DNA from 3 places in the Methylophaga sp. UBA2012 genome. Region 1 is predicted to be linked to each of the others. Evidence: riboswitches for the same ligand, from Rfam matches in the RefSeq annotation. Region 1 holds a riboswitch; each other region holds the start of a gene.
What was found. A riboswitch is a leader RNA that binds a small molecule or an ion and turns the genes downstream of it on or off. The one in region 1 is predicted to bind cyclic di-GMP.

Region 1 (10,146 bases):
CCATCTCCAACTATTATCAGTTCACTATTGCTTCGCAATAATTGACTGCGAATGAAGGCGTTGATCAGCACATGAGCCCCTTTGTATGGAACTAGTCTGCCAACAAATAAGAATGTCGTTTTTTCATGATTATTAGATACATCATGCTTATTAGGTACATACAAGGATGTATCTACACCTAATTCATTGTACCTTTTGATTTTATAACGCTCTTCCTTCGGGATATCAGTATCCGCATGCCTGAATGCTGAGAGTATAACCCGGGATGACTGAAAGCTCTTTTTGTAATAAGGAAAATATTTATAGATGTTTCTAACATGAGAGATAATTTCACGCTCTTTTTTTATTTCTTCAGTGTACTGCTTTGGCCATGGAAGAGCACCATTGAGTGGCCCCAAAATAAATGGTGTATTTATTCTTGTAGGAATATAGCTTGGTAATGTCGGAGAGACAGGTGATATCCTGTGTATTACATCAAATTCTCCACTTTCTATCCTAGGTTTTAATTTTTCGTAAGTTTTTTTTTCGAATAGAATATATGGGGGGTATTTCAATGCCATATTCGTCATCAATCCACCAACCCCAATTTTTATCAGTAGTTTGCTCAGTTTATGTAGTGGTTTTGCTAGAACTTCAGTATCAATATAAACAATCTCTTCAAATGCTTTGTTAGTTAGTGATTCAATATTTTCTTTATTCCTAATATGAGTAACTAAGACGACAGATGTTAGTTTTGCAATGTCATTAGCAAGAGCAAAAGAAAAGCCCGGTAATGATGGCCAATCTGGATTACATTGCTCTGCCAAGATCAAGACTTTCATTTTTTTAGTTATTCCTTTGAAACAAGAGGTTCTTTAACACTTAATGCACTATTCTTGTAGTAGTTGATAATTTCATCAACATCAAAATAGCTTTCCGGATTATTCTGAAGTTTTTCTAAAACTGATTGAATATATTGCTGATAGCTTCCAAAGCCCTTAGTTGCAACATAGATGTCAAGGAAGTTTGTATTATCAAGTTTTGCTATGTAAGTGTTGTTGTCTCCTGAAATATTTTCTGCAGAATCGAGCACCGATTTGTCTTGAGCAATTCCAAGGTTTATAAAACTGTTATTTCTGACATCTATATCGCGTATGTGTCCTTTCACTTGCAAGCCATATACATTGCTGAGACTTGCAGCAGTATCAGATACAACATTTCCACACACTGTACCTGATTGCCAATCATTAACTTCTATGTTGAATGCAAGTCCTCTGTTTGTTGGCTCGGTCCTGCCTATGTTAGTCAGAACATTATTAATTAACTGAATGTTATCCCAGCGGTAACCGTTATTAAAATCTCTATTTCCACCGATAGAAAAACCAACTTCTCCCTCTGTAATTACATTTTTGTCCAGTAATATGTTGTACGAGTTTACTGTATCAATACTTTTAGCAGCATCAGAATTTGAAGCAAACTTCATACCAATACTGGATGATCGTGAAGATAAGTTTTTCTGTATTATTAAATTAGTGCTGTTATGAATATATACATTGTGATTAAAGAAAGTCGCATAACCATAGTCTTTTGTGTTTAGAGCGACACTAGAGGGCCTCTGCTGATACCAACCATTGTGATCAAAGATATTCTCTTCAATTAAACCAAAGTTCACTTGACTCAAAAACAGACCTTGAGCATGCTTTGTAGTGCTAAATGAATTAATAATTTCGTTTCTTCTAATCACAACATTCTGAAATACTCCCGTGGACATTGCACCAAATCCGATATTAGAACCGAAGTAATTAAAGCGATTATTTTCAATGTGAATTCCTTGCACCAGAGCACCAGCTGTTGTAGAGATTGCAACAGATGAATCCAGAGCCCCCCCCCAACCGACAAACCGATTAGATTTAGGATCACGTCCGCTAGCATAGAAATCAAGTCCGAAGATGGTAATGAAACTTCTATTCTTGATACCTCGCATTGCATCAAAAGTGAACGAGTCAATTACAGGTCTTTTTAAGTGAGTATCCCCATAAGCACCGAAAACTAGATGTGCTGATTGTGACTTACCAGATCTTAACCAGATAGTGTTTTGAAGCTTAAAGACATCTCCTTTTTTCAATAAAATCCAATCAGGTTTATCATTACGTATTTGTTTGTAGGCTTCTTCAAATGTTTTGTATGGCTGAATATTTTTGGGATTAAACGGATCATCTAATTCTGCGCTGAGATAGGTTTTTGCAGTACTATCATTACCTTCTGTGGAACTGACATAAACAATCCTAGTCTCTGTATCAGGCGTTATAACTGACCAACCATTGCTATCCTGTGGATATGTTTGTATGGCTGATCTCCATGGAGCATTTGCTTCACAGTCAACTAAACCAAGATTCTGCCCAATATCATTTACGGTATCGACAATGTTACCTGTAGCTGAATCATCAGACGTCGATTGCTGACCCTCAGAATTATTAGTGAGGTTGTCAGCGACCACTAACCTTGTATTACTGGTTTTACTTCTGGAACTGGTGTTAGTAGTTACATCAGTTAACAGGCTTTGATTTGATGTTTGTGCAGTCTCGTTCGAAGTACTAGAACTTCTTCCACCACTTGTGCTCCCTCTAGAACTAGTTGAACCACTACTTGAAGATCTGGCTGAAGATGCGGAAGAGTCTCTTGATGTTGTATTTGTTGATGAAATACCAGGTAATCTTATCGGAGCCGTTTCTTCAGTTCTGGCTAGAGTCACATCATCATTATTATTAGTGACAAAATCAGTTGTTCCAGGTGTTTGGACAAGCTGGTTATCGTTTACAGATGAAGGAACCCAAGTTAAAGAATCACCTCGACATTGTCTTTCTGACATCCCACTCGCTTTCATGACTTCTTTGTTAAAGTCAGATAGCTTATTCTCTTCCCACGCCTCGTAATTTGTCCATTGTCGACCTGCTTTGATTAATATAAGGTCACCCTTACTTGAGTTAGCTAAAGACTTCGCTTTTTCTATACTTTGGAAGGCCGCTACGCCGTCAGCTTCATAAGGATTTCGAACATTATCGAGCGAATAAGTCTTAGCAAGCTGGTCACTTCCGTTATTGGGATTAACAAAAATGATCTTTGATGATTTACTGAAATTATTATTTGTAACAATACAATCAGCAAAGACATGAGTCATTGTTAGGAACATGCCGATTACTAAGAATAGTTTATATTTCATTGACATAACATGTACCTCTTTATAGTGTGAATCATTTGCCACTTTAACTCTATATATAACTTAATACTAGCTTCATATATGACGGGCTTCTCATTTATAAAACATTAATTATGCCGATGAATGTCTTATTTACTTAGGCAGATGAATGTCTTATTTACTTAGTTAGAAATTAAACTAAATGAATGTTGTATAACTCCAGAAGCCAGCTTCTAACGCGCTTAACATCAGGGTTTTGGCTTTCTTTCATTTTAATAATCGTAGATGATCGTTTGTCTTTGATCATGTCAATCACCGTATTGACGTTCACCTCTTTAGAGTCGTCAGCAAATGCATAGACCAAAGCGAAATCACATAAGTTATTAATACGTCTTGGAACACCTTCGCTATAACAAAAAATAGCAGCACAGGCTTCATTGGTAAAAATCTTGTGGTCAGCGCCTGCAACTTCCATCCGATGTTCAATATATTTTTGTGTTTCAGGATAACTTAAAGCTCTCAAATGATACTCAACACCTATTCTCTGTGCGAACTGTTCAAGTTCAGGTAAGTTTAATTTATCACTGAGCTCAGGCTGGCCCGTTAATACCAGTTGCATAAAAATATCAGCATCGATATTAACATTTGAAAGTAGTCTTAGTTCTTCTAACGCTTTAACCGATAAGTTTTGTGCTTCATCAACGATCAGAACGATCTTTTTACCTTTAGCGTGTTGTTCAATAACAAAGTCGACATAGTCACGATAACGCCCGGCATTATCAGTAGCAGATGAAGGGATCTCCAAAGCATCAAGCACCCATTCCATTAATTGTCCGAAAGACTCACTGGTATTATTGATCAGCCCAATGAGATATTCGTCATCCAATTTGTTTAACAAGGAGCGAACTAAGGTTGTTTTCCCTGCACCAATTTCACCGGTGACCACAGTAAAGCCAGCCTGACTCATCAAGCCATATTCCAACATGGTCAGGGCTTTTTTATGTACAGGGCTAAGATATAAAAACTTAGGATCGGGTACCAGGTTAAATGGCTTGAAGTTCAGACCAAAATGTTCTGTATACATGAATCAATAATTCTGATGGGTTGGATGTGTTTCTGCCTTATTAAGAACAGTACCGACAAGGTGCGTGCCCTCTAAAAGCTGCAGTGACTTTTTAATGTTCTCTTCATTGTTTTTACCGTCTTCCAGTACTAACAATGTACAGTCAAAATAGTTTGAGGACATTAATACATCATCCGTTTGTAATAGAGGGGGTACATCAAAAATAATCAAACGTGAATTGTATTGCGACTTAATATCTTTCACTAACGAGGCCATTTTCGGACTGGATAATAGCTCAGCAGAGTCTTCAGCTCTTCCTTTTCCCGGTAAGATAACAAGCCTTTCCACGCCCGGGTTTACTAAAACATGGTGAAGATACAAATCTTCTTCTAGATATTCTTTTAAACCCGCTTCCACATTTAAGCCAAAATAGCTGGCAATGGATGGATTTCTTAAATCCATATCTACCAGCAAGACTGTCTGGTTTAACTCCATGGCAATCGCAACAGCAAGGTTGGCTGAAACTAGCGATTTCCCCTCTCCAGCAGTGGGTGAAGTTATCGCAATCGTCTGCCAATCATTCTGACGCATTTTCTGAAGAACCTGAGTACGCAGCATCCTGAAGACTGCGGATTGTGGGTTATTGTAATGTCCCGCTATGACTCTATTATTTTCTAAAACACTTTGAGGCGTTTTAACGACTTTTGTTTGCGTATATTCAATATTCTGTAGAGGTGGCGCTAGCGGGTCTTCGGGAAAAGATGTCTCTTCCTGTGTCTCGGTTTGAATAACTGTGTTGTCTGGTTCGACCTCGATCCCCGCATGCTTCTGCTTGGCTTTATCTAAGGCTTTTTGAATTCTATCCATTCTTATTTCCTACTCAGAAGTATAACGTCACGATTACAGCAAGCTGACTTTACGCATCAACCGATACCAGAGCACTTCGAGATTAATGACATAAAAATGTATTGCAATAATTGAAATTATCCCAAGGATAATAGCCACTATAATCCAGCGGTTTCTTAATGTTTTTCTACGAGCGAGCTCTCTAGTTGTTGTAATCATAGGAATTACAACAAGTGGCGATTTACCTACTATGCGGGCCACCTGTGTATAGCCTCTGACACCACCAAAAAACATCTCAATCAAAAAGGCTAGACCCAGCCCTGCCCCCACTGATGCGCCTAATCCTAGTATTAGTAATTTGGGTCTGTTGGGCTTTTCTGCCTTTGATGGAACCGCAGGAGGCTCGATCAAGGTAAAGCTTTCACCTTTATTTTCAGACTCAAGGTTTTGAGCCAGCTCAGCCTGTAATTGCTTAGAGCGTAACTCACGATATTTTGCGACCGTGTTCTCATGATCACGTGTCAGCTCATCATAAGCACGTTGTACCTGATATGTTTCTGAAACACGACGCTCAAATTCAGCCAGTTTAGTTTTAATTTCTTCTTGCCTGGTACGTAGTCTCGACACCTCATTCTCAGTGGAATCAATTTTTGATTTAAGCTGGACATAGGATGGGTTCAAACGATCATTAGATGGTTTCGTTTCAGTCGGCTGACTATCTGCTTTTTTAAGGCGATCCTCAAGACTGGCAATTTTATTTTTTTGTGCTTTTATATCAGGATGACTATCAGCATATTTTTCACTAAGGGTATTCAACTCCGTTTTAGCCTGTTCTAATTCAGCCTGAATCACTTGAGCATCATTGCCCGTCACACCTAATTCTTTTTCTAACGCATCAATTTGTCGCTTTACTCTTACTACATCAGGATGAGTAGGCTCATACTTTGATAATAAGGTGCTATATTCAATTCTTAATTGTTCTAATCTTACTTCAGAACTACTTGGTTCATTCGAAGTGCTTGCTGTGACACCTAAAGGCAAATACATTGGGACACTTGAAAGTTGCAAACTCAGTGTCGTTATTTGATCTTTTAATAGTAATATTTCGTTTTGATTGGAAGTTTGTTCATCTCCTAATCTTTGGATCATTGAAAGATTGTACTGTAATAACTCTGGTAAACTGCCACTATAGCGGTCTTTAAATTCTGCAATTTGTTTTTCCAGTTCACGCACCTTTGCCTGAAACTTATCTCCTTCTTCTTTCAGGAAGTCTTTCGTTTCTGCGGCACGATCAGTTCGAGCTTTGACGTTTTCATTCAAAAACTCAGTAACCAGTTCATTTGCGACCTGTTGTGCTTTTTGAGGCGATTTATCCATGAACGACACGGTAAAAGCGATACTGGCTCTTTTAGCACGACCACTTACAGGGTCGGTAACATTCGCCTGGACTAAATCCACACTGACATTGGACTTAAACAACTCAACGATAGAAGAAGTAGCTGCCGTTTTTTGACGTTCAGCCACGTAAAGATTATATTTTTTGACCATATCCATTACTCTGGAAGTCGTCATCAATCGTTGTTTGATGACTTCGATACGCTGGTCAGCATAACTTGTGACGGTTGAACGAACTAAATCATTTGGAATTTCTTGTGATTCAATCAGGATAGTTCCCTGAGATTTATAGGTGGCCGGGAGTGAAAATACCACTATAAATGTCGCTATGGCTAACAACATAGCAGGAATAATAACCCAAACCTTCCTGCGCCAGAGAAGATTAAGATAATCCCCTAAGCCTTTTACTTCTTCTTCCATTTATTATTGCTCTTTGCTGTAGATTTAGCGAGAAAAACGAATTCCGTCCCAATTGTAGTCAAAATTTATAAAAAACGCGTTACTGTCGACATTTTTTCCATCTTTTTCATCAACATTCCGATATTTATATGAAAAGTTTATTCCCCAATCTTCTGCTAATTTCCAATTTAAACTGGGAGAGAAAAATATATACTTAACTTCTCTGTCATTAAGATCATCTGCGCTGGTATAAAGTTTATAACTGGTAGATAAACTACCTGTTAATTTCTCAGTGAACTTCCTTCGATAACTAAAAGTATATGAATCTTGTTGATTTACATCACCTGAACTCGAAGGTAGTAAAGAGCGACTTGCTGAGACAGTATAACTATTCAGCTCGTCCTCTCGTGTTGTACTTATAGAATAGTTCAAGCCAGTACTCTGGTCAGAAGTTTTTAAACCACTTATAGGATTATTTTCGCTATCCAAATATCGAGCACCAACTAGACCATTGACAGACCAAAGTTCAGACAATTGGTATTCACTTGTCAGTCCTAGCGAGTAGGAATCGTATTCATTATCGAGCCTGTCAGATTCTGCTTGATAATTAACATAACTTAATGACACCCCAGCATTAAGTCGTTCTGTATACTGATGTTGCAATGCTAAGTTTAAACTAAGAGTTTCATTATCAGTGAGATTCGAACTGGTACCTAAAATTGAATCTGCTCTAGTAGATGAACCTGATTGGTTTCGTTTTTGATAAGAAGCACTGGTGCTAATCGTATCTAACTCTGTCAATCTGTAGCTATATGATGGCGATATACTTTTGGTAACTGTGGTTGATGTATTACTAAAATCAGCCGTATCTTCTTCAGCAATATCACGTGACTCACGTTCGGCATAATCTAACGTCAGACCATAAGTACTTCTTTCAGTTGCGTAAGACGTATTAAAACCAAAAAAAGGATTCTCTTTATCTAATTCTTTTAGCTCTTTGTATCTGCTAATTCTATATCCTAAACGCACTTCTGATGTTGAGTTTTCTAATGATCGCGTTAAAGTTAAAGTAGGATCAATATTTAAACTGAAATCGTCTAACTTATCTTCACGAAGTAGCTCGTTATCATCATATTTAAACTTTGGGTCAGCCTTTGCATTAAATACCCATTCTGCTGCTGATGCTGTATTTATCAGCAGGCAAGGCAATAATAGCGGAATATATTTTCTCATGGACATGTGTCTCGGCTATTTTGCTTAAGGTACGATAATAACGTCGCCACTTTCCAATGTAATGTTGGTATTTAATGCTTTGCCTTTTTTTATCTCTGCATACTTGACGGGTAAGACTTGTTGCTTAGCCCCATCTCTGCGAAGCACGATAATGTTGTTTTCTTCTGCATAAGGCGATAAGCCACCGGCTAAACTTAGCGCTTGCATGGCATCTAACGGTTGATTCATTACAAATGAGCCAGGGTTGAGTACTTTCCCTAAAATATGAACTCTATTACCTTCAACATTTGTGACAGAGACCGTAACAACCGGATCTGCCAGGTATTCGCTGAGTTTTTTAGTTAATTCTTCTTCAACCTCCGCCACCGTTTTGTCTTTAGCTACAACTTCTCCAGCTAAAGGAAAGGTAATAACGCCATCAGGCAGGACCGTTACTTGTTTTTGCAAAGACTCTTCATTCCATACTGAAATGTCTAAAACGTCACCTGAGTTTAATAAATAGCGTTCTGCAGCAAATACAGATGAAGAAAATAGAGAAACAATTGTAACCAAAAGTACAAGGAAGCGCTTAAGCATGAGGGAAAATCCTTATCTATAAATAACATTCAAAATTGATATTAACACTCTATTTTTCAAAAAAAAAGGGAGCTTTTGCTCCCTTTCAATTTGTGACAGTTAAGTTACTGTTAACTTAAATCTTAATTCTTATGCAGCAACTGCTGATTTTCTTCTAAGCCCCAAGAAACCTAATAAGGCAGGAGCAAACAAGAATAATGCTGCTGGTACTGGTACAGCAGATACTGATACGTCATATTTCAAAATGTTAGATGCAGCATCAATGATATCAATACCGTAGTAAACACCAGCTGTTAAAAATGCTGTAAAGCTGAAATCACCTGTAATAGCGAAAGTTTGTGCACCAGGTAAATAATAACCACTAGGGCCAGAAATTTGACCAAACTTTATGGTCGCACCGGATAATGCAGTGAATGGGTTAAATGACCATTCCACTTTAATTCCAGTGTCGGTATCAGAGATAAGATCAAACTCTGAATACCAGTTACCAACTTCACCCACAGTACCACCAGCAAGAACAGTACTGTTGTTATTGACATCAACTGACTGTGTTGCGCCACTTGATCCGATACCAGTAAGAGTCAATGTTGCAGCATTAACACCAACAGAGAACATGAGAGCTACTAAAAATAGCATCGCTTTTTTCATAATAAACTTCCTTATGCATAAGTTGAAAAAACAAGCAATGCAACCCAGCCATCTTTAAAAAAGATCTGTGGCTTTCCGACCCCGCCTCACGACGAGTTTGGCTTTTGTTAAATTACCATATCCATAAGATATGATAATCACCTATCTGACTTTTTCAGATGAGTGAATCATATGGAGCATTGTCCACCCATGTCTATTGTACCTTGGTACAATTTTGCTATTGGAGTTTAAGATCAATGCTCTAAAGGATATAAAAAAGGGAGCCAAAGCTCCCTTTTTTATTTTCTGTGTAGCTTTAAATTAGGCTGCAACAGCTGTTTTTCTACGCATACCCAAAAAGCCTAATAAAGCAGGGGCAAACAAGAATAGAGCAGCAGGTACAGGTACTGCAGATACAGATACGTCATATTTAACTACACCTGATGTAGCATCGATAATGCTCAGGATATAGCTAGTACCTGCAGTCAACATAGCTGTGAAGCTGAAGTCTTCAGTAATTGCATATGACACAGTGTCACCCAATGTACCAAAAACTAATGTTGCACCAGTAATTGCAGGATTAAATGACCATGCGATTACAACAGGTGTATCAGTATCAGTTGTGAGTGAAAATGCTGAACTCCAGGTACTTTTCTTAGAGACAGTACCACCAGCTAAAACAACTGAACTACCAGATAAATCAACACTTTGACTTGCGTTAGTTGAACCAGCTTCAGTCAGAGATAACGTCGCGGCGTTAACGCTTACTGAAAACAATAAAGCTACGATAAATAGCATCGCTTTTTTCATAATAATTTCCTTATGCATAAGA
Region 2 (10,146 bases), on a different contig from region 1:
GGTAATGAAGTGACGATTATTGATACAAAATCATTATCAATTATCAAACAGGCTTCTATCGACTTACCTAACTCCAAGCCTATGGATATTGCTGTTAGCCCAGATGATAAAACCATCTATGTAACAACGGGGCGTGGTAACTCCGTCGCTGTTTTAGATGCTAAAACACTGGAAATGAAAGCAAATGTACCTGTTGGTAAACGTGTATGGGGCTTGGGTATGACGCGTGATGGCTCACGTTTATACACAGCTGATGGTGTTAGTAGTACCGTTTCTGTCGTGGACACAGCTACAAATAAAACAATTAAAACGATCGAAGTGGGCAAATTCCCATGGGGTGTCGTTGTTGACGATTAATATTTTATTAATATGTCGACAAAAAAACCCGGCTATTTTGCCGGGTTTTTTTATATCTCTTCGAAAAAAATCATTAAATACTTTGTTCCGTTTAAGTGACACGTTATTATGCCGTGATGATTAAAGTGATTCTGCGGTTTTTCCAGGTTTGTTTATTTCAGGCAAGTCCGGCCGATATTCCGGCATCTTCAATATTACTGAACTTTAGTGTTGTCACGTATTTTATCGTCGGCGTACTGGTTAGCCATATTGATCATAGCTGGACGATTAGCTTGGTGGCAGCACTGGCTGATACTGCCATGCTGGTTATCGTTACTAAAGGCTTATTATTTATCCGCGGATTGCCTTCTCGCTTCGAGCAAACCTTAACAGCTATGGCAGGGACTGGTGCATTAATTGGCATGATTAGCTGGCCAGTCTTTGTATTATTTCGACAGGTAGAGCCTCATAGTCAGCTAACCAGTATTATCTTATTACTGGTACTTATTGTTATTTTCTGGAGTTTATTTGTTGTTGCACATATCTTCAGGTATGCACTTGATATCCGACCCGGTTTAGCAGCGGTTATAACGACGGTTTATACCATTGCTTCGTTGATTGTGGTTGGACTCACTATTTCAGGAGTTGCGTAATGCATATTCATATACTGGGGATTTGTGGCACGTTTATGGGCGGACTGGCCATTTTAGCCAGAGAGCTTGGCATGACAGTGAGTGGTTCAGATGCCAATGTGTATCCACCGATGAGTGATCAGCTTGCTGCCGCAGGCATTGATGTCAGGGAAGGATACAAACCTGAACATTTAGAGCCTGCCCCTGACTTAGTGGTGATGGGCAATGCCATGTCACGAGGTAATCCGGCCGTAGAGTATGTGTTAAATAAAGGTCTTCCCTATGTTTCTGGTCCACAGTGGCTGAATGAACATGTGCTGCAAGGGAAATGGGTGTTGGCTGTTTCTGGTACACATGGAAAAACAACCACCAGTAGTTTATTAGCTTGGATTCTCGAGCATGCCGATATGGCACCTGGTTTCCTTATCGGCGGGGTGCCTGATAATTTTGGCGAAACAGCTAGACTCGGTAAAACGCCTTTTTTTGTAATTGAGGCAGATGAGTACGATACGGCATTTTTTGATAAGCGTTCTAAATTTGTCCATTACATGCCCAGAACGTTGATTATTAATAATCTTGAATTTGACCACGCTGATATTTTTGATGATTTGGCCGCTATTCAAAAGCAGTTTCATCATTTAGTTCGAACTGTGCCTGAGCAAGGTTTGATTCTTTCGCCACAAGAGAAAGCAATTGAGCATGTCTTCAATATGGGCTGTTGGACACCACGTCAAACACTGGGCGCTGAGGGGGATTGGCAAGCGACATTATTGAAGAATGATGGTAGCGAGTTTGAAGTACGCCATGGTGAAGCCACTGGCCGCGTTGTATGGGATATGCTCGGTCAGCATAATGTGAGTAATGCCCTTGCGGCAATAGCGGCAGCTCATCATGTTGGTGTCACCATTGAACATGCTTGTGAGGCCTTATCAGTGTTTGCCGGTGTTAAACGACGGCTGGAATTGAAAGGCGAAATTAATAATATTCGGGTGTACGATGATTTTGCTCATCATCCGACCGCTATTGCCACCACTATCGCCGGGTTAAGAGCTAAAGTAGGGAACCGTCGGCTGATTGCGGTACTTGAGCCTCGCTCTAACACCATGAAAATGGGTGTGCATCAGGAGACATTGGCTCAGTCTTTAATTCAGGCAGACAGAGTGTTATTGCTTCAGGATGCTGATTTGAAATGGTCACTAAAACAAGTCACAGAAACATTGGGCGATCATGTCAGTGTATTTGATTCTGTCGACGCTATCGTTAAAACAATCAGCAATGAAGCACAGTCTGGTGATGAAATTTTAGTGATGAGTAATGGTGGCTTTGGCGGTATTCACCAACGGATTTTAGAGGCGATTGCCTAATTATGTTAGATCAGCAGCAGATCGCATTAGCCATTACAGGCGCTTCAGGTGCACCTTATGCAAAGCGTTTACTGGAGGTGCTGTTACAACAAGGCCTCACTGTGCATTTAATGATTTCCACTGCAGGCAGAATCGTGCTTGCTGATGAGCTTGATTGGAAATTACCCGCTCGGGCCAGTGATGTTCAAACGAAATTAGTTCAAGAGTTTAACTGCCACCCTGAACAGTTACGGGTGTATGGTGAACAGCAATGGTCATCGCCATTGGCAAGCGGCTCTCATCGCGTGCCAAGCATGATTGTGTGTCCATGTACCATGGGCACTCTATCGGCTATCGCCTGCGGCCAGAGTGATAATTTGATAAACCGCGCTGCCGACGTCATGCTCAAAGAAGATCGCAAATTGATCGTAGTGCCGAGGGAGGCGCCATTTTCAGTGATTCATCTGGAAAATATGCTGAAACTTGCTAAGCTTGGCGTGTGTATTTTCCCCCCAAATCCTGGCTTCTATTTTAATCCTACATCCCTAAATGAACTGGTCGACTTTGTTGTCGCCAGAATACTGGACCAGGCGAAAATAGAACATAATCTGATGCCTCGTTGGGGGGACTGATGTGCTATTCGGGATTCCCTCGTAACTCACGTATAATAGGACTCAAATTCAACCCCGCTCAGGAAAACCATGTCAGATATTGAAATTGCCCAACAAGCTTCAATGCAGGAAGTCACTAGTCTCGCTGAGGAAAAGCTTGGTCTTGCCTCACATCATATTGACCCGTATGGACGTTTCAAAGCCAAAGTCTCTTTGGAAGTAATGGATGATATGGCAGCGAAAGCGGATGGTAAGTTGATTTTAGTCACGGCCATCAGTCCAACGCCGGCAGGTGAGGGCAAAACCACTACAACCATTGGCTTGAGTGATGCGCTTAACCGAATTGGCAAAAAATCGATTGTCTGTGTGCGCGAACCATCAATGGGGCCGTGTTTTGGTATGAAAGGTGGGGCCGCCGGTGGCGGTTATGCACAGGTCGTGCCGATGGAAGATATTAATCTTCACTTTACCGGCGATTTACATGCGATTGCCTCAGCACATAATCTATTATCAGCGATGATTGATAACCATATTCATCATGGCAATGCACTGCAGTTAGATGCTAGACGTATTGTCTGGCAACGAGTGATGGACATGAATGATCGTGCGCTGCGGGACATCGTCGTTGGTATGGGTGGCCCTGCTAACGGTTATTTACGTGAAGAGCGTTTTGATATTGTGGTGGCCTCAGAAGTGATGGCCATTTTTTGTTTGTCCAATTCTTTACAGGAATTGAAGCAACGTCTTGGCGAAATTTTAATCGCTTATTCGGTAGATGGGACGCCTCGTTATGCCCGTGACATTATGGCGCATGGTGCGATGGCGGCTTTATTGAAAGAAGCGATTAAGCCGAACCTGGTTCAGACTTTAGAAAATAACCCGGCTTTTGTACACGGCGGGCCTTTTGCCAATATCGCGCATGGCTGTAATTCTGTCATCTCAACCAAGATGGCACTAAAACTGGGTGATTATGTTGTCACTGAAGCCGGCTTTGGTGCTGATTTAGGTGCAGAAAAATTCATCAATATTAAGTGCCGTAAAGCGGGAATTAAACCGGATATGGCAGTGGTTGTCGCCACAGTAAAAGCCCTGAAATATCACGGTGGTCTGGAGCTGAAAGAGCTAACTGCTGAAAATCTTAATGCACTGAATACGGGACTGGCTAATTTAAAACGTCACCTAAGCAATCTGCAAAACGAGTTCGGCTTGCGTTGTGTTGTCGCCATCAATCATTTTGTCAATGATAGCGATGCTGAGATTGAATTGATTAAAACAGCAGTGAAAGAGATGGGCGCAGAGGCTATTCTTGCTCGCCATTGGGCCGAAGGTGGTGCTGGTGCTGAAACATTAGCACAGCGTGTGGTTGAAATGCTGGATGCTGATGCCGAACCTTGTCAGTTGTTATACCCGGATAGCTTGCCGCTTTGGGACAAAATCAACGAAGTCGCTAAACGTTTATATGGTACAGGTCAGGTCGTAGCTGATAAAAAAGTGATGGATAAGATCGCCATGCTGAATGAGCAGCACGGGGATATTCCGGTTTGTATGGCAAAAACGCCGTATTCTTTTAGCAGTGACCCGAGCTTACGTGGCACGGCTGAGAACCATACGCTAACCATTCGTGATGTTCGTCTGTCAAACGGTGCAGGTTTTCTTGTCGTGCTTTGTGGTGATGTAATGACTATGCCAGGATTACCAAAACATCCTGCAGCAGAGCGGATTGATATTGATGATAATGGTTCAATAGTAGGATTATTTTAATAGCAAAGCTAAGTTATTAAAGCGATCAAAAAAAGCCGTAATAATTTCTCACTACGGCTTTTTAGTTTTTTCTTATTTAAATATTTTAAGCTTTTATGCCTTTACACCTTACGACGCAAACCAAGAAAGCCTAACAATGCTGGAGCAAACATCAATATACTTGCTGGGACAGGCACGGCTGATGGTGTTTGAATATAACTAGCATAGCCTGTTTCTTCATAGTTAATTTCATGTTTCAGTAATGCATAAGAAAATAATGCATTATCTAGCAGGACGTCTACAGAAGGTAATATTGAAACTGGGGTTGAGAAAAAGTCTTCATCAAATACCATTAGGCCATATATCGTAAAGAATTCTACGGAATCTTTCTGAGGCGGAGTCATAACTCTAGCTTTAAATAAAAGTGCATCACCTGTCATGTTAGGGTTGAGACCTTTATTGACCATTGACGTTACGAGATCTGAGTGAAATTTATCTTCGTTTGCAATAGTATTATCTAAGATACTGATGCTAAATTGCTTTCCATCAAATACAGTAGGCGCAGCTGTCCCTGAGAGGATGTAGTTAGGTGAGCTGCTAAGTTGCCTCGTACCAGAGCTTCCTGGAATTGGTGTAAGGTTAGCACCAAATGGTCCAAACTCCGTTGTTAAGTCTGTGTCGAAAGACCAGGTGGCAGGTGCCGACTGACCAATAAGTGAACTTAAGTCTCCGCTGGCTGTTTGCCAGGTACCTGTAGTGGATAAGCTCGTTGGTGCCGCTAAGGCAATATTAGTTAAACCCGCAAATAAAGCCAAGCCCATAAAAGCCGTTTTTTTCATGTGTTTCTTCCTTAGTTATTATTGCAGCACAGCCACCTTAATATCTTAAGGTCTGTAACTTTCCGTCCTTGGTTCACACCGAGTTTGGCTTTGATTGAAGCATTTCGGGTAAAAAATAATATCAAAGAAATAACAAAAATTGAAATGAAGGTGGCTAATTTTGCTCTCGATGTTTTTTGATTAAATCATAAGCCAATTGAATTTCTTTAGCCTGTTCAGTAGCAACAGCAATCATATCTTCAGGTACACCTTGACCCATTAATTTATCAGGATGGTATTGGCTCATTAATTTGCGGTATGCACGTTTAATTTCTTGATTAGAACTGTGCTCTGTGACACCAAGTGCTTTATAAGCTTCCGCAAGGTCATTCATAGAAGAGCGTTGCTGACCTGACGAATATTGTTGTTGATAGCCGCTTGAAAAATTAGCCTGACTTAACACCATATCGAGGATTCGATTAAACTCTGCTCGGCTATAACCCAGTTGTGATGAAACCTGCTCCAGAATCTGTCTTTCTTGTGGGTCGAGCTTACCATCGGCCAAAGCCATCACCGTCAGGTAGACCAGTAAGACTTGTTTTAAATTAAAGGTGTTGCCACAGTGCTGTTTAAATTTCGTCACTGTTTCGTTGATATCAAAGTCGGGTTCAGCGCCACGTTGGAACTGACGAATAGCTTCTTGTCTGTGCTCACCAGACATGCCCATTTTTTTGATAAAGGCTTCAACATGGTCGATTTCAATTTGACTGATACGGCCATCAGCTTTTGCTAATTTCCCCATCAATACAAAGACTGTTTCCAGGAAGACGGCTTGACGAGTTTGGTTGGTAAAAGGATTCGCGCCACCAAGTCCATAAGCCCGTACACGATCAGCAAAACCACCAAATATAAGCCCTATCAGGGCACCAAAAATACCCAGAATCAGTAAACCAACACTCATGGTACTTAATAATAAGAAGCCTAAAATCAGGCCTATCCACTTAAACATAACGATTAACTTTTCTTTGAAATACTAAAATAAATGAGGCCAAGCCCCCATAAACCAAACACCCAGCTGAGAATTGGGAGGCCGGCAAACATCGTCGTCGCATAACCATCAAGCCCGGTAATCACTGCGGCACCAACCAGGAAAGCAGCGCCGGCTGTAACAGCGGCACTACGGTAGCTGGCTTGCTTGATTTCTTTACGTAATTGCTGAATATCGGCTGATGCTAAATTTACGTTGAATTGACCTTCCTGAGCACGTTTGCTCAAGTCATATAATAGACGTGGCATTTCAGGTAAGGTTTCAGCCCAATGTGGCGCTTCTTGTTGTAATGTTCTTAAAGCGGCTTGCCAGCCCATTTTTTCTTTCATCCATGTTTCTAAAATCGGTTTGGCTGTTTTCCAGAGATCCAGATCGGGATAGAGGTCACGGCCCAATCCTTCAATATTGAGTAGGGTTTTTTGTAGTAAAACCAGTTGTGGCTGGACTTCCATATTGAAACGACGCGCTGTTTGAAACAGTCTTAATAACAACTGCCCGAAAGAAATTTCTTTTAGTGGCCTTGCGAAAATAGGCTCACAAACACTGCGTATAGCGGCTTCAAACTCATCCAAGCGTGTGTCAGCTGGCACCCAACCAGATTGCACATGTAACTCTGCCACACGACGATAATCATGATTAAAAAAGGCAAGAAAGTTTTCTGCGAGATAACGCTGATCATCTGGTGACAAGGTTCCCATAATGCCGAAATCGACAGCCACATATTTCGGGTTTTTTGGATCATGAATATCCACCATGATATTGCCGGGATGCATATCGGCATGGAAAAAACTATGTTTGAAGACTTGGGTGAAAAATATTTCAACGCCCATTTCTGCGAGCTTAGCCATATCCACCCCTTTGGCGATCAAACCTTCAGTATCGCTAATAGGGGTGCCATAGATACGTTCTTGAACCAGAATATTGGGTTTTGTCAGTTTCCAATATATCTTCGGCACGTAGAGTAAAGTGGTGCCTTCAAAATTACGCTGAAGTTGTGATGCCGAGGATGCTTCACGCAGCATGTCGAGTTCATCAAACAGGTTCTTTTCCAGCTCAGCAACGATTTCTCTCGGACGCAGGCGTTTGCCTTCAGACCAATATCGTTCGGCGAAGGATGCCAGGGTATATAACAAGGCAATATCACGTTTAATAATAGGTTCTATGCCGGGACGTACCAGCTTTATTACAACTTGTTCACCATTTTTCAAGGTCGCGGCATGGACTTGTGCAATAGAGGCTGAGGCAAGAGGCTCTGGTTCAATATGAGCGAATAATTCATTCAGTGATTCTGCTTCATACGCTTTATCGATGAGTTGTTTGGCTTGTTCCGCAGGAAAGGGGGCAACCTGATCCTGTAATTTGGCCAGTGAGTTGGCAATATCCGGTGGCAGCAGATCCCGGCGAGTGGATAGCACCTGACCAAATTTGACAAAAATAGGGCCTAAGTCTTGTAGCGCCAGTCTTAATCTTTCGCCTCTGGGAAGTGTCGATTGTTTATTGCGCCAGCGATGAGGAGATAAAAAACTAAAATATCGAAGTGGACGTAACAGATGAATCGCTTTGATCACTTCGTCCAGGCGATGTTTTGCCAGGACATGATTGATTTGAATCAGTCTGGATAACTGATTAGCCTTCATTAATGGCTCCTTACATGGATATAGCTGAGGTCAATGCTCACGTGCGTCAATGATGTGTTTCCAGCCGGTTTATACGTGCCTCAAGCCTATCAATATCTGCCTTGATCTTATCTACATCACTCATGAAATCGTCGATTTGAATCTTGTCTGGCAAGATGTGAGCTTCTTCTCTCAGGTATTCAGAAAGTGACATCGATAAGGAGCGTTGGGTCGCATTTAGCCATGAAAAACCTTGTTTGATGGCATAATTTAGCGGCTGAGCAATCACGTCCCCTGTGACATTGGCAATTTGCTGTTCCCAGTCAAAGTCAAACCCGTCGAGAACGTCTTGCAACTGTTTGGCAAATTGTACATTCCCATGGATATGTATCTCATTGGAGAACAAGTGCTCTGGGTGTTTGGCCAGCTTCAGCAGACTTATCGCATTAGCGGTGATTAATAAATCCGCATTTTCTTCATCATTATGAGTCAGCTTGATTGCTGACTGATGAAATGAGACGTGTAAATATTGCTGCCAGTCCTGAATATGAATCACGATCACACGATTTTCAAAAGTATTAAGCCGTTCGCGCGTTTCAGGATCCTGTTTCAATGCCTGATTAACAGCCAATTCGATTGGACGTAATAAAATGGCCATGAGTCTAGAATTTATAACCGCGATGAAGTGAGACGATACCGGCGGTCATATTGTGATATTCACAACGTTCAAAACCGACATCCGTCATCATCTGTTTTAAGGTTTCCTGATCCGGATGCATACGGATGGATTCAGCCAGATAGCGATAGCTGTCTTCGTCCCCAGTAAAAATTTTGCCCAGCTGCGGCAGAATCTTAAATGAATAAGCATCATAAATCGGTGCCATCCACTCAGCTGGCTTAGAAAACTCTAAGACCATCAGTTGGCCGCCTGGCTTGAGTACACGAAACATTGATGCCAGTGCTTTATCTTTATCTGTGACATTACGTAAACCAAAAGCAATGGTAATACAGTTGAAACTGTTGTCAGGAAACGGCAGGGCTTCCGCATTGGCCTGAACGTATTCAATATTGCCCACAATACCATCATCCGTCAGGCGGTCACGACCAACATTAAGCATAGACGCATTGATATCAGCTAATACAACTTTGCCTGTATCACCTACCAGTTTTGAAAACTGTCGGGTCAGATCGCCTGTACCGCCGGCGATATCCAATACGGTTGCCCCACGACGAACACCACTGTTCATGATGGTAAAGTGCTTCCAGAAGCGATGAATACCAAGCGACATTAAGTCGTTCATCAGATCATATTTACCTGCAACCGAGTGAAAAACCTCGGCGACATGTTTGGCTTTTTCGGCCGTGGGTACTTCTTTATAACCGAAATGGGTGGTGTCTTTGGCTTCCATAACTTGACCTATTACTGTTGGCGCTGATAACCGGCTTTCTGAAGTCGGTTAAGGTAGTCTTGCCATAGAGAATCCTGATGTATGGCAAGTTCGTACAAATAGTCCCATGTGAAAAGACCACTGTCATGTCCGTCATCAAAAAACAATTTGAGTGCATAATGACCAACAGGCTCTATTTTTTCGAGACCGACGTTTTCTTTATGTGTCTGCAGAACTTCCTGTCCGGGACCATGTCCACGAACCTCTGCTGAAGGTGAGTGGACACGGAGATATTCTGCTGACAAACGATACTGCTTATCACCATAGCTCAGAGATAGACACTTGGATTGTTTGTGTAACGTAATCTCTGTTGGTAGTGGTATTTCTGCCATCAAGAATGCCTTATAGGATATAACGTGATAAATCTTCGTCTTCAGCAACCACGGAAAGTTGCTCATTGACATAGTCTTTATCGACGGTGACAGACAGATTTTCTTCGCTGCCAGCTTCATATGAAATCTGTTCTAACAACTTTTCCAGCATGGTATGTAAACGGCGGGCACCAATGTTTTCTGTCTTTTCATTGACTTCCCATGCCAGCTGAGCAATGCGCT
Region 3 (10,146 bases), 120 kb from region 1:
GGTCTTATTGAAAGTGGCGATGATGATGCTATTCGCGCTAAAGGCACTGACCTGACTATCGATAACTCTGGCACCATTATTGGTGGTGATCGTGGTATACGCCTTCAAGATGATGCCGATAATTTCACTTTGCTTAACCGAGAAACTGGAAAAATCTTTGCTGAAAATCAAGCCGTAAGATTAGACGATGATACCGAACTGAAAAATGCACACATCACCAACTATGGTCAGATCGAGAGTGAAAAAGGTCGTGCTATTCAGAGTCGTGGTGCAGGCACAACAGTCATTAACTACGGGACATTACGTGGTAATGAAGAAGTGATTGAAGCGCGCGAAGACTTCACCCTGGAAAATCACGGCACCATCGTCCTGAATGGTTTGTCATGGAACGCAGCGACGAAAACCTGGACTAACACTGGTGCCACCGACGATGAGGACGGCGTGCAATTTGCCAGCGGTACCGCAGATAACTACGGTGTGATTTTGGGCACCGATGATGGTATCGATATCGACGAAGGCAAAGTACACAACCATGCTACCGGTGTGATTGTATCAACCGGTACAGAAAGTGACCCTTTGAATGGGGGCAATGGTATTGATATTGATCCACTTTTCGAACCGAATGTAGGTGATGTTCGCACAGCCGGTCCACTGACCATCATCAACGAAGGTTATATCGAAGGCGTTCATGCGATTGGTTCGGATGACGCAAGTACTTCTGAAGTCACCGTCACCAACAGTGGTACATTGGTCGGTCGTTCAGGCACAGCTATCCATTTTGCGCCCAATCAAGGTAATAGCAGCCTCACACTGACAGGTAACAGTGAAATTATCGGTGATGTGATGTTTGGTAGCGGTGATGACATGGTGATCGTCGAAGGACTCACTACTACTGGTCAGCTAAGCTCAGGCATCTTTGATGGTGGTGAAGGCATCAACAGCATTTTCTTCAATGATTTCGAATTGTCAGATATTTTGTCATTTGAAATTTCTGATGCGCTTGTCTACCTGTCATTAGGCGTGGATAGTGGCGAATTACTATCAGGCAAGTTCAAAAACTTCTCATCATGGGGTTTTGGTGATGGCATCTTCTCTACTGAGTATCTTGCCAGCCAGTTCTCTAACCCAAGTGCCGTACCATTGCCTGCAGCATTACCTCTGTTTGCTTTTGGCTTGGTAGGTATGTGGGCTGGCCGTTCACGTCTCAGAGGTGCTAAAGCAGCCTAATTTGGGTGTTATTTAGAGGCCTGAGTTTAGAGCCAGTGTAAACACTTGATATGGAGTGTGTACACTGGCCCTAAATTATTTTGGGGATATTAAAACCTTCGTTAAAGCAGTCACCCTTTAAATTAGGTATGTTAGTGTCTCACTCACTATCTCAGTGTCAGAAAGAGGCCAGTTTTGAATTCTCGACATATTGTTTGCTTCACTTTTTTATTGCTGCTTCAGGCATGTTCTTCGATACCGACGACACAAAACCGCTCGGATACCGCATTACACTTGGCTAACAGCCATGGTTGGCAATCACAGCTCCTCACCACGTCTTCATTCCAATTGCAAAGCTTTGTTCCTAAAAACAGCAAACCATCAAAACGTTTAACGATTTATATCGAAGGCGATGGCTTAGCTTGGTTAAGTCGTCGAAAAATATCTTCTGATCCCACCCCAATCGATCCACTTGTACTCAAGCTTGCAGTACAAGATAAACAAGCTGTCTACCTGGCTCGTCCTTGTCAGTATATTAACTCTGATACCTGTGACAAAAAGGTATGGACCTCTGCTCGATTTTCAGCTGAGGTTGTGGAATCCATGAACCAAGCCGTCACTGAACTGAAAAATCAGTTTCAGGCCTCATCATTAAGATTGATTGGTTACTCAGGTGGTGGCGCCATTGCTACTTTATTGGCAGCTGAACGAGATGATGTCGACCAGCTGGTCACCGTGGCCGGTAATATCGATACAACGGCCTGGACAGAAATGCAGCATATTTCAGCATTAACAGACTCACTTAACCCGGCAGATGCATGGCAAAAACTCACTGATGTTCCACAAATCCACTTTGTTGGCAGTGAAGACAAGATCATGCCTGAGGCGGTTGCCAAGTCATATCAACAGCATTTTCCTGACTCCAGGCAACCCGAGGTCAGAGTGATTACTGGCATGACTCATCACTGCTGCTGGGCTGAGCACTGGCCAGAATTATTAATGGAAATTTCGGCTTCTGATCTGGAAATCGAATAGATAAAAAAAGCCATCATGCACTTCATGATGGCTTTGTTACTTGCAGATAGTTTTTAAGCTATTTATGCGACTAAATTCGCTTTACGTCGCAAACCTAAAAAGCCTAATAATGCTGGCCCAAATAAAAATAAAGCGGCTGGAACCGGCACGGCACTGACAGCTTGACTCACCACCAGATTAGCAAAGGTATCACCAAACACCAGTTCAAAATTAAAGCCGCTAATGCTCGGCAGAATGACACTATCAAAACTGCCAACGATGCTGGCAAACGTTAAAAAGTTAAACGTACCTTCGGTGACATCATCACCAATAAACTCAAAGCTCAACACTCCGGCCAGCGAAGCGATACCTGACACATCCAGTAAATCAGAATGCGTTTCATCAAACTCCACTACCATCGAACCAAACTCGCCTTGCGTGTAATTACCATTGATGATCATCGTGCCAATCGAATTACCCGCAGTCAGACTGGCATAGTTCTCATAACTTGAACCATTGACCGTAACGTTGCTGTTTATCGTGCCAGTGCCTGATAAGCTGCCGCCTTTAATATTCACGCTGGTTTGAGTCATGACGCCGTTGTTGATGGTTTGACCAGAGGTTTGTGTGTAGCTCCCCTCGCCGGTGACACTTCCCTTCGTATATATAGTTACATCACCACTATTCGTCATGACATTATTGTTGATAACTTCATTATAATTTCGCAGCGTATTTGAGGTCGAAAAAACACCGGAGTTTGTTATCAAGCCTTTGTTTATAATACGGTAATTATTGTTCAAATCCGCGTTATTTGTAATCTCACCAGTATTAGTAAACACAAAACTATTATTAGTGAATTGACTATTATTTATAATTTTGCCTTGGTTATTCACCGAACCGGCCATGATGAGCTGCCCATCATTTTCTATCTCACCGGTATTTGTCAGGGAGACGGCATTAAAAAGTCCTGTCGATTTAATGGAAATAAAACCATTATTATTCATTTCGCCTTGATTGTATAAACTTCCCCAGACAGCCAAAACCCCATCAGTACGATTATCAAGGACTCCTAAATTTTTCATGGTATTACCCTCGGTAATATACGCATGCTTATTGTTGATAAACGTGCCAGTATGGTCGATGGTAATTTTACTCGATTCTAAGGTAGTGACATTATTATCATTCTGGAACGTATCGCCGTTATTGACCGTATTATTATCGTCAGTAAGATAGAGTCTTTCCGTGTTAATGCCGCTTAAGTCTTGAGCATACGCGACACTTAGGATTGAACTAGTCATTAATACAGTGACTAGAAAAAGTGTAGGTTTTACAAAGGTATTCATCCGTTAATCTCTCGTATAGAGCAACCCAGCCACCTTGTCATCCTCAAGGCCTGTAGCTTTCCGTCCTCAGTTCACACTGAGTTTGGCAGAAAAATAGCGTATTGGAATCAATACACAACGAGAAACAGCTTAGTGTTTGTTTTGATTACGCACTATCCGATTTTCGCAAACTGTAAATTTAATTAAAGGCACGGCGAAGTGTGGTTGAAGGTAACTCACCAAAGAGTTGCAAATAGTCATTGGAAAATCGGCCAAGATGCCAAAAATGCCACTCACTAGCCACCTGTGTCACTGTTACACTGATATCGACCGGACAGAGAAGCTGAGAGCGAACCCGGTTTAATCTCAGTCGATACAAATAAGCATTGGGAGTCACCCCCACCACTTTTTTAAAGTTATATTGCAGATTACGCTGGCTGATATACAAGTCTTTACAGATATCAAGAATCGTCGGACAAGTATGACTTTCCAGCTTGGCATGAATATAGTTTATTGCTTGTCGTACTGATATCGTCGCCCGACGGCGTGACAAAACATCACTGGTCTGACCATCAAGCAGTAAGGATGAATCCAGTGCTAGTAACACATATTCCATTACCGATGAGTTCATGTTTTTCTGTTGTTCACGTAAGAGATGATTCGAGTCCATCGCTGATAACTCACATAGATAATCAGTGAAAACCTCTAACGGTTGTCGGTTCACCTCACTGAACAGCATGACGCACTCAGCAGCCATTTCCCAATGCTGTGGATTAATAGCTCTGGCTGACTCTAGAAGTGCCGACTGTTCAAATCGAAAATAGATCGTCTCAACATCAACTCCTGCCTGTATATCAACTTCAACATTGGCTGGCAGAAAAAATAATGAATTCTCAAAGCCATCGTACTCAGACACTCGCACCTGATTGTTCGCCGATCGTGCAAAAGACACTGTGCAAAAATCCTGCTCAATGATGGCACGTTTATGCACAATCTGATTTTGTTGTTCAAGCACGATTCGGACATCATCATTGCCCATTTCACGGTAATGTCCGCGGTACTGTCCTGCAGATAATTGCATTATCTCAATGGGCAACCAGTCTTGTGCCACCTGCTGTTCATAGGCATCAAACAGAGGCTGATCACGATAGACAGTATGGTGCGTCGACATCACTTTTATATGTTCGGTAGGAAGGATTGAATGCACATGACAATAAAAGCCATTAGAATGAATGACTCTGAATATACCCTGATTCAGCATTCTTTTCTCATTCATTGCAAACGGATGCTCAAGAAGCCAGACCTCATAGATGATAACGTGTCTCTAACAAACCACTAAGCAATCACCAGCTCCAAAACAAAAAAGCCCCAACCGTTTCCAGTTGGGGCTTTTCATTTCAGTAATGCTTCAGTCTAGAAAGACCAACGCAGTTTGACTGATGCCGTTTGGTTTAAAAAGTCTTCACGACCTTCTACATCGTATTGAGCGGTGATATCAGTGTAATCGTTTAAATTAACGGTGGCACCGACACCGGCTCTGGCTAACCACGGAGAGGGATCAATCCCATCCGTAGTAAAGGCAGTACCACCACCAGTATAAGACGCTGTCAGACTAGTATCGTCATTGATGACATCATAGCCCACGCCGATATTAGCCAGTAAAGTCGTCTTATCATTTAACTGATGGTCGATATCGGTTTGTACCATTAAGATAAATTCATCGGAATGAACGCTGTCCACATCAAGGTTAATCGCCCCTGCGCCTTTTTCTGTGTAACTTTCATCACGAATATACGCATAATCGGCACGAAGGCTTGGCATTACTGTGCTGCTGTCATTCAGCTCAAAACGTTTGCCAATACCCACACCCACATGGGCAGTGTAGCTATCGTAAACTGCTTCAGCGGTACGGCCAATAAAACTGATTTGGCGTTTGCTATCATTTTTATTCATACCCACATCGGCTTGCCAGTTCAGTTCCACATTTTCAAACTGGGATAAGTCATGGCTACCGTAGGCAATCAACTGATAGGCATCAATATCGGCTTTGTTACCGGATGACATACCATTACCATCAACGCGGGTGTTCATATACGATAAAGCCAGACCTAATCGGCTTGATTGGCTGACATCACCGTCCATACCTACCACAAAACCGTAAGAGTCGGCATCATAACCACTCACACCATTACGTTCTTGTTGACGGGTCCAGCTACCCACCGGTTTTAACCACATGTTTTTATCAGTTAAAAATGCATCACCTGAAGATAAACCACGAGTATTGGCCTGACGGCTTTGAATCACGCGGTTGGTGCTGTGCAAAGTATTGGCAGCGAGTTTTGTGGTGCCGCCCACCAGTAAAGGTAGAGTTTCGGCCACCGCTTCTGTGATTTCCTGGTCATTGGAAAGACGCCCGAATGCTGTTGACACGTTTGCAATATCTGTATTTGTAGAGCCGCCGTTCACAAAACCGTCTAATACACGTGCTGCACTACGACCGGATTTAAAGCCTTCACTGTTGACGCTTTGAAGTACACTGGTATTACCATCTCTTGTTACACGTAAGCCGACAGTATTCCCTTCTTTTTCTGCAGCGAATGAATAGAGTAATGAATTATCCGTCACTTCAAAGCTGCCTGCATCCAAGGTGCCTGCGCTAATCACCTTGCTGAGAAGGCTCCCATTAGCGAGCGATGGCGCACCTTTAACATCTACATCAAGCTTCGAACCATCGGCAAAAGTGGCAGTGCCCGTCACATTTAACTTACCGTATTGACTCGCATCGATCAGTCCCAGTCTAAGCAGACCATTCAGCGTTTGCGTATAGTCTGCCGTTGCTCCAGCCTGACCGAGTGTTAACGGTTTATTAGCAGCAATCGATAAGGTGCCACCAACCACATTCACATTTCCTGAAAAGCCTTCCAGGTCACCGGTTAAAGTTGTAGAACCTGATAAAAAGTTAATAAAACCTTTACCGTTAGCATCTACAATTTCTTGGGAGAATACATAGTTAGTGTTGTTATGGTTAAAGTTAATAATGCCATTGCCAGCACCTAGCTCAACAGATGATGCACCTAAAGTACCTGCTGTTACAACAGTATCGCCAGACGCTGCACCAATATTAAGTACCCCCGATCCAGCCGCCTGATCACCTAAAATGAGTGTACCAGTGCCATTATTTATATTGAAATTAGCACCATCAGCTAGATTTAAAGTCCCTTCCCCCCTGTAACCAATTATCGCAGTCGCACCATCTGCCTGAACAGAAGATCCAGTGCCGGTTACCTGCATATTGCCAATTGCCTCCTCATCATAGCCGAGAAGTAGGCTTGATGATTCTAATGTACCCCCATTTTTTACGATTAACGTACCTTCACCTGTGAAACCGACTCTTAGATAATTAGCTGTCAATGCTGCACTTGATGAGTCGATTATTAATGTGCCGGTTGCTCCTGATCCCACAGCAATGTTTGTCCAGCTTGTTGTGAGAGAACCATTTGTAATTGTCAGATTACCAGTAGACCCATCTGAGTTACCAAGATATAAATTAGCAGTAAGATTTTGTGATGAACCATCGCTGATAGATACTGTACTGCCATTATCTATATTGGCAAGGTCAGTAGGTATTACACCACTGTCCCAATTCGTCGCTGTAGACCATTCTCCATCAGCACCAACCCAATTGTTTATCCCTGCTGCCTGCACTGCCAGCGGTGTTGTTGTCAGCAGTGCAGCTGATAACACAACGGCATGACCGACTGTTTTGGTCTGAATGTTGGTCTTTTGTGTTTTTGTTTTACCTTTAGCTGATGTGAACTCAGAGGCTACCATCCATGCTTGCCTGCTGACATTCCAAACGATGCGATATGCTAGGTTCATACTACTTTTCCATTCCTGTTTTAATTAAGGGTCTACCGAAAACGTTTCTTACTAAAACGAATTTTGTGGTTTGTAAAAAAACGTTAAAAACGAATAAACACTAATCAATAGAAATGGTTTTTTTAAGCTTATTTTTGTATCAATTTGTATCAGACAATCGCGATCGGTTTGGTCAGCTGATAACCGACGTTACGTATGGTTTTGATGGGAAATTGAAAGTCATCCGAACTGAAGCGTTGGCGCATCCGTGAGATATGTAAATCCAGGCTTCGACTCTCAGGTGAATAGTTAGGATTACCCAGTGCACTATAAAGCGCCTCACGTGAGGTCGCCTTATCATCCATGGACTGTTTAGCTAATAGTGAAAGTATGGTCAGTTCACTATTGTTGAGTGGGTGTTGTTCACCATCAGGTGTTATCAATAACCAATTGACCGTATCCAATTGCCATGCATGTGTTTGCTTAGGCTGATGTGTTGTTAATGCTTGAAAGCGATTATTGATAACGGCCAGGAGTTCACGAATATCGACGGGTTTTGCCAAATAATAATCGGCACCAGAAGTAAGACCATTGACGCGATGCTCAACTTCACCCAATGCAGAAAGCATCACCACATCAATACGCCGGTTTTGCTTTAGACGACTAACAATATTGAGGCCACTGTCATCCGGCAGATTCACATCGAGCAGCACCATATCGGCATCAAAATCATTCAGAATGGCATCCATTTCTCGTGCTGAAGCAGCTTCATTGACCAGCAGACCTTCGCTAGTCAAAATGGCTTTAATTGGTGCACGAAAATCTGCATCATCATCAACAATCAAGATCTTCGGCTTAGTCATGAGACACCTCATTTTTTGCTATTTGCACACTGAAGACAGTGTGTTGTTCACAACTGAGTGAGATGGCAGCCTGATGCATATCGCATATACGCTTGGCAAAATATAATCCCAGACCTGAACCGCCCGCCGAGTCAGAGGATTCGACTCGAAAATATTTATCAAATATATAGGGGCGATGCTCTGCAGAAATACCGGGACCATCATCCACAACCTGAATAATGTAGTCACCGTTATTTTCTTTCAGTTCCATATACACGGACGATCTGTGTCGAGCGTTTTTAAGTGCATTTGAGACCAAATTAGAAAATAACACGTTGAGGAACATCTCATCGCCTAGCACATTAGCCCCTGAAGGTAATGAATGAATAAGAGGAATGTCATATTCCGTGGCTATATTCTCCAATACAAGACTTAGCGAAGTATCGTATAAAGCCTTCTCCTCCTGCTCAATCGAGTGAGCCATCCATTCATCATTTAAACAACGCTCGACCAAGGCATTCAGTCTCTCAGAAACATGCTTAATCCGATGCAAACTCTCATCGACGATCGGCGTTTTCACTTGCTGCAGCATAAGAGCGGCATCAGCATTTGCTTTAATCGCACCGATGGGTGCTTTAAATTCATGAGATAACATGGAAAGAAAATGTTGTTGTTCTTTCAATGATTGATGAGCAATATCACGTGCCTGAGTGACTTTATTCACCTCATTACGTAATTGGTTATGTAACTTTTCTGAGGTCAAGACAATAAAGCCCACCGTGATCACGAAGCTGCTGACAATAGCCATCAAGAAAATCACATAGGCGGCATTGAAATCCAAAAACGAGATGTCTTTTACAGGTGCGTAGAGCATATTGGCTATTCGCCAGAGACTGATCATTCCCAGCACCAAAAAAGTGAGAGACATACCTAATCGTCCAGGCAGGTTTCTAGCATTTTTCCATAAAACATAGCTTGTCATCAGTGTAAGAATAGCGACACCGGTTGCTGAAATAATGATACGTTCTGCTAGATAATGGCTGCTTTGAAACCACCAAAAAAGTGGCGATAAACATATAATCATCGAGACAGGAAAAAGCCAGGCAGGCTTTAACCCGGTTAATTGTCTTGAGGCTTGATAATAAAAGAGTAAGGCGAGGAAGTAACTGACATTCGTCACCATGATCGATAAAGTGACATCCATACTATCTCGAAGCAGTAAAAAATAGGAGGCTATAGCCTGAAAACCTGCGCCGATAGCCGCGTATTTCAAGCCTTCCACGTCTTTCAACAGACGATAAAATAAAAATAAAGTGATAGCTGAAATAGAAGTAGTGATGACTAAAACAAGAACGATGGTGCGTAAATCAGGTAACAAAAGTAACTCACTCTTACAAAGGCACTAAATGGAATATGTCTGCTAATTACAGCAACTGAGCTGCTGCAAGCAGAAAATCACCACAGATTATGACAAACCATCACCGTAAAGTGAAAAGCGTTCTGATCAAGGGCACTTTACATTACTCATAAACTTGTTTCGCCAAACAGATTTAGTGAGAGAATTTAAGCGTCTGTTCTAAAGATTTATGCCACTTTCACAACGATTATGTGTCAATACACTTACAGCAAAATAATCAAAGGACGAATATGACGAAGATATACCATAAAAACGACGCGGCCATTTCTGAGCTTGATGAACTGCAATATCACGTCACTCAGCAATGTGGCACCGAGCCCCCTTTTAACAATGCCTATTGGGATAACAAAGAACCGGGGTTGTATGTAGATGTAGTGTCTGGCGAGCCCTTATTTACCTCGTTAGATAAATACGACTCGATGTCTGGCTGGCCTAGTTTTACCCGCCCACTTGATGCCAACAATATTACTGAGCATAGTGATGACAC

Region 2: it holds a riboswitch for cyclic di-GMP, as region 1 does, so the genes downstream of both, B2248_RS03105 (hypothetical protein) here and B2248_RS13640 (hypothetical protein) in region 1, are expected to answer to the same signal.
Region 3: it holds a riboswitch for cyclic di-GMP, as region 1 does, so the genes downstream of both, B2248_RS14210 (hypothetical protein) here and B2248_RS13640 (hypothetical protein) in region 1, are expected to answer to the same signal.

What each region holds. Positions count from the first base shown of each region.
Region 1 covers NZ_DDCG01000019.1:97,604-107,749, reverse strand. Annotated here, with positions in the region: gene B2248_RS13675 (glycosyltransferase family 4 protein) at 1-821, opposite strand, end outside; gene B2248_RS13670 (hypothetical protein) at 830-3,205, opposite strand; gene B2248_RS13665 (ExeA family protein) at 3,369-4,259, opposite strand; gene B2248_RS13660 (CpsD/CapB family tyrosine-protein kinase) at 4,263-5,105, opposite strand; gene B2248_RS13655 (Wzz/FepE/Etk N-terminal domain-containing protein) at 5,139-6,899, opposite strand; gene B2248_RS13650 (hypothetical protein) at 6,924-8,111, opposite strand; gene B2248_RS13645 (polysaccharide biosynthesis/export family protein) at 8,136-8,687, opposite strand; gene B2248_RS13640 (hypothetical protein) at 8,817-9,335, opposite strand; cyclic di-GMP riboswitch class I at 9,371-9,447, opposite strand; gene B2248_RS13635 (hypothetical protein) at 9,636-10,124, opposite strand.
Region 2 covers NZ_DDCG01000002.1:291,680-301,825, forward strand. Annotated here, with positions in the region: gene B2248_RS03080 (glutaminyl-peptide cyclotransferase) at 1-357, shown strand, start outside; gene B2248_RS03085 (hypothetical protein) at 453-989, shown strand; gene mpl (UDP-N-acetylmuramate:L-alanyl-gamma-D-glutamyl-meso-diaminopimelate ligase) at 989-2,332, shown strand; gene B2248_RS03095 (UbiX family flavin prenyltransferase) at 2,335-2,943, shown strand; gene B2248_RS03100 (formate--tetrahydrofolate ligase) at 3,013-4,683, shown strand; gene B2248_RS03105 (hypothetical protein) at 4,785-5,501, opposite strand; cyclic di-GMP riboswitch class I at 5,521-5,600, opposite strand; gene djlA (co-chaperone DjlA) at 5,656-6,489, opposite strand; gene ubiB (ubiquinone biosynthesis regulatory protein kinase UbiB) at 6,495-8,165, opposite strand; gene B2248_RS03120 (ubiquinone biosynthesis accessory factor UbiJ) at 8,212-8,802, opposite strand; gene ubiE (bifunctional demethylmenaquinone methyltransferase/2-methoxy-6-polyprenyl-1,4-benzoquinol methylase UbiE) at 8,807-9,553, opposite strand; gene B2248_RS03130 (DUF971 domain-containing protein) at 9,565-9,924, opposite strand; gene hslU (ATP-dependent protease ATPase subunit HslU) at 9,935-10,146, opposite strand, start outside.
Region 3 covers NZ_DDCG01000019.1:218,668-228,813, reverse strand. Annotated here, with positions in the region: gene B2248_RS14220 (hypothetical protein) at 1-1,227, shown strand, start outside; gene B2248_RS14215 (alpha/beta fold hydrolase) at 1,402-2,241, shown strand; gene B2248_RS14210 (hypothetical protein) at 2,304-3,563, opposite strand; cyclic di-GMP riboswitch class I at 3,580-3,660, opposite strand; gene B2248_RS14205 (helix-turn-helix domain-containing protein) at 3,742-4,803, opposite strand; gene B2248_RS14200 (autotransporter domain-containing protein) at 4,956-7,421, opposite strand; gene B2248_RS14195 (response regulator transcription factor) at 7,571-8,263, opposite strand; gene B2248_RS14190 (sensor histidine kinase) at 8,256-9,620, opposite strand; gene B2248_RS14185 (bifunctional methionine sulfoxide reductase B/A protein) at 9,890-10,146, shown strand, end outside.